DNA from 2 places in the Vibrio sp. Y176 genome. Region 2 is predicted to be linked to the other one. Evidence: riboswitches for the same ligand, from Rfam matches in the RefSeq annotation. Region 2 holds a riboswitch; the other holds the start of a gene.
The links. Region 2 has a riboswitch for lysine ahead of tet(35) (tetracycline efflux Na+/H+ antiporter family transporter Tet(35)). Riboswitches for the same ligand answer to the same signal wherever they lie in the genome.
Positions count from the first base shown of each region.

Region 1: it holds a riboswitch for lysine, as region 2 does, so the genes downstream of both, lysC (lysine-sensitive aspartokinase 3) here and tet(35) (tetracycline efflux Na+/H+ antiporter family transporter Tet(35)) in region 2, are expected to answer to the same signal.

Region 1 is NZ_JAWOQS010000011.1:90,958-93,114, forward strand. It holds gene R7O13_RS20815 (pyridoxal-phosphate-dependent aminotransferase family protein) at 1-742, opposite strand, end outside; lysine riboswitch at 963-1,141, shown strand; gene lysC (lysine-sensitive aspartokinase 3) at 1,243-2,157, shown strand, end outside.
Region 2 is NZ_JAWOQS010000003.1:437,068-439,224, forward strand. It holds gene tet(35) (tetracycline efflux Na+/H+ antiporter family transporter Tet(35)) at 1-1,283, opposite strand, end outside; lysine riboswitch at 1,393-1,575, opposite strand.

The sequences.
Region 1 (2,157 bases), on a different contig from region 2:
AACTACGCTTACCTTCTCCACTCCAATACCCCAAAACTAAACTCTGATCGAGGAACCAACTCTGTACTGGTGTTGTTCTTGCTTGAATCTTTTCAATCGCGGCAGGAGAAAACGTCACTGGTGAGAGCCCAGGTACACATGACAAACATTTTTGACTACCTGAGTAAACCGCATCCAGTTGCCATTCATCCACTTTTAACGGCACACCACCAAGCGATGTCACCGCATCAACAATAGATAATGCATTATGCTGTTTCGCCAGCTTACCCAATGCTTGAGCATCACTGACTGCACCAGTTGAGGTTTCCGCATGCACAAAAGCAAGAACTTTTGTATCTGGGTGCTGTTCGAATGCTTGCTCGACTTTATCAATGGAAACAGGCGTCCCCCATTCATCATCGACGATAACAACTTCACCACCAGCACGGACGACATTTTCGCGCATGCGTTCACCAAATACACCATTACGGCAGACGATCACTTTATCGCCTTTCTCGATCAAGTTTACAAAGCAGGTTTCCATCCCTGCACTACCTGGCGCTGAAACCGCAATAGTGAACTCATTGTCAGTTTGAAAGGCATACTTCAATAGCTGCTTGAGCTCATCCATCATACCGATAAACAGAGGATCAAGGTGACCTACCGTAGGACGGCTTAGTGCTTGTAACACTTGAGGATAAATATCAGAAGGACCAGGTCCCATTAAAATACGGTGAGGCGGAATAAAGCTTTGGATCGACATGTCAGCTCCTTGATTATCTTTTATCCTGAGCATTCTAAAAGTTCTATTCAATAACATGGCTCAGGTGTAGGGTTCTTCACCCTAATAGATTTTTCCTCTATCAGCAATTAGCCGTAAGTATGGAGGTCAAACCAGTGTCACAAAATCGTTAATAAAAAACACCATAAAGGTTGAAATATTGATTGACATTAAGGCCTCAAAACCGTTCAATGTTTGAGCTTTATGTAGAAGAGGAGCGCTACCCAGGTAGATGATTTGTGGAACCGCAATTCCAACACCAATCATTGAGGGGGAGTAGTGCCGAGGTAAGTCAAAGTTGCAGGATTTGACTTGTCGGTTGAATTGGGCTGAATCCCATCAACTGTCATCAGCGCAGTCTGATGAAGGGCTTCTGAGGGTAAATTTTTCAAATAGCATTCTAAATACCTCTCTTTTTGCTCTGTTCCTTTTCTCACTAAACATTGGATGTACAATTTTTTAGGAAGTCGTGGGAGAACGCAGTGAGCGCATTTAACGTAGCTAAATTCGGTGGAACCAGTGTTGCCAACTTTGAGGCAATGAGTCGTTGCGCCACCATTATCGAAAACAATCCAAATACTCGCCTGGTCGTGAGCAGCGCTTGCTCTGGCGTCACCAACCTATTGGTAGAACTCGCCAACGGTGTTCAGGATCAAACGCACCGTACTGAGCTACTGCAAAATCTGGCCAACATTCATGACGCCATTTTAACTCAGCTCGAAGACAGCACGAAAACTGCTGCCGAGGTGTATGGCATATTAGATACCGTAACCAGCCTAGCCGAGGCTGCATCTATCCAAGCTAGTGCGAAGTTAACCGATCATTTAGTCGCATGTGGCGAACTCATGTCGACGCATATTCTAACTCAGTTAATGTGTGAGCGAGGCATTCAAGCTGTGCGCTTTGATATCCGCGATGTGCTGCGTACTGATGACAACTTTGGTCGCGCGGAGCCAAACATTGAAGCAATTTCGACGCTTGCGCAAGATAAACTCGTACCACTTTGCCAACAATCCGTTGTTGTTACTCAAGGCTTCATAGGATCTGACGAAGCCGGTAATACAACAACATTAGGTCGAGGGGGCAGCGATTACAGCGCCGCCTTAATTGCTGAGAGCGTTAAAGCGGCAGGGCTAGAAATCTGGACTGATGTTCCGGGTATCTACACAACAGACCCGCGAATTGCACCAAAAGCCTCACCAATTCCCGAGATCAGCTTTAGTGAAGCTTCAGAAATGGCTAACTTTGGCGCTAAAATCCTTCACCCTTCTACGCTAGTACCCGCATTACGCCACGACATTCCGGTATTTGTAGGGTCATCGAAAGAGCCAGAAAAAGGGGGAACTTGGATTCGCCACCAAGTCGAAAGCTCACCGTTATTCCGTGCGCTAGCTTTG
Region 2 (2,157 bases):
CCAGCCATGTCTCCGGCGATTGGAAGCATGATGCCGAACGTACCCCATGAAGTACCTGTTGAGAACGCCATCAGGCCAGACAGCAGGAATAAGATAACTGGGAGCCAATGAGGGTTGATATTTCCCTGCGCTATTGTCGAAAGGTAAGTACCAGTCTTCATATCACCGATAACAGAACCAATGGTCCAGGCAAATACTAAGATTAGAATCGCACCAAACATAGACTTAGCACCAATCCAAAGTGTACGTGCGATCTCAGCCATTGGTAGACCTTGCTTCACAACAGTAAACAGTGCAACAGCTAAGCCAAGCAAGCTACCGTAGATTAGTGATGTACCTACATCTGTATTTTCAAAAGCACCAAGAAGCGCAAACTCCTTACCATCAGCAGCCAATGCTTGGCCACCCGTGTAAAGCATTGAAGCGATAGTCGCGATAATCAGCGTTACGATAGGAAGTATCAAATCTGACACTTTACCCTTTTCACTTTCACGGATATCTAGCTCTTCGTTTAGGTCATGCGCTTCTTGCGAGTCATTTTCTTTGTCTTTATCAAAGCCACGACCTTGCGATGCAGAGATTTCATGCTCACGCATTTTACCAATATCAAGACCAAACCACGCAACAGCGAACACCATTAGCAGCGCAAAAACGGCGTAGAAGTTCATTGGGATAAGACGAACATATGCGCCAAGAGCCGAATACTCTGTGATCCCATGTGAGACTAAGATCCCGCCAATAATAGTAATAATGTAAGCACCCCAGCTAGAAGCAGGCATAATTACACACATTGGAGCAGCGGTTGAGTCTAGAATGTACGCAAGCTTAGCGCGAGACACATAAAAGCGATCGGTTACTGGGCGAGAGATCGCACCAACAGCAAGGCTATTAAAGTAATCATCGACAAAAATGAATACGCCTAAAAAGGCGGCAAGAAGTTTGGAGCCGCGTTTACTCTTCACTCGAGATTGTGCCCATTCAGCAAAAGCACGAGTACCGCCAGATAGCGTTAATAAAGCTGTTGTCATACCTAATAAGATTAGGAAACCAACAATGCTCATGTTCCAAGTGTTAATTCCGCCATCTTCAATAAAGACAGAAGAAACTTGAGAACTGACGTAACCTGCGGTGTCGCTGATAGACCAGCTATTAAGTAGCACCGCACCTAGCACGATACCTACACCCAAGGAAACTAATACACGTCGAGTCAAAATCGCCAAAGTCAAAGCGACAATAGGTGGCAATAATGAAACAGGAGAACTAGAAAAATCTATTAAATTCATGATCTTCAAAAACCAAAGTTTGGCTAGAGATCTACTGCAGACAAGTCACGTAGCATACGATACGTGCTCATGTTGAACTTAGCGACAGGGAAGCGAACACTCCACCCAACCCTACAGTAGCGCTCCATAGTTTAATGTGAATATATACTATGGCAGTGTTGTTCCTTTCAGATACAACCCCAGCAAGTAACTTTGATGAGTTACTTACTTCGGCAATCTTCGCCTTCCACTATTATTCATTGGCATCACCCCAATAATAGCTACTCTTCGAGACCGCGCCTCTACGGCAACAACAAACAATTAACCACTAACTGTACAAATTAACAACAAATTGTCTGCAATATTGCATCAGGTGGCAGCCATTGTACTTATGATGAGAGTCAATGCAACACATCAAACTAAATTAAACAAATAAATAATGACTGAGATAATTTATAAACCTTGCCTACTTCCATAAGTTTTGTGCAACTGAAATCACATCAATCATGTTATTTATGAAACATTATTACTACCTTAGAAATATCATGGTTTATCTTATATCAATAAATTAAGGATATATGACACACCATTAAAGATGGATGCTTCATATTTTTAAGTAATAACTCAAATTTTTTTATAAAAAACCAAGCTGTCACTCTCTCTATACAATAATGATTGTTGATTTTAGTTCTCATCTAATAATGATTTATTTCGAGTGTAATAATATTAATTGCTTTAAAAAATAGTCAAATTTAAACAAAATCTTGATTTAGCATTTGCACATAAGGAAAAGATAAAGTTAAATATAAGGACTCTTTGTTTATTTATAGATTGGCATTATTTAATCGTAACGATAAAAAGTGCCCAACACATTAACCTTTTAATAGGAATCGTT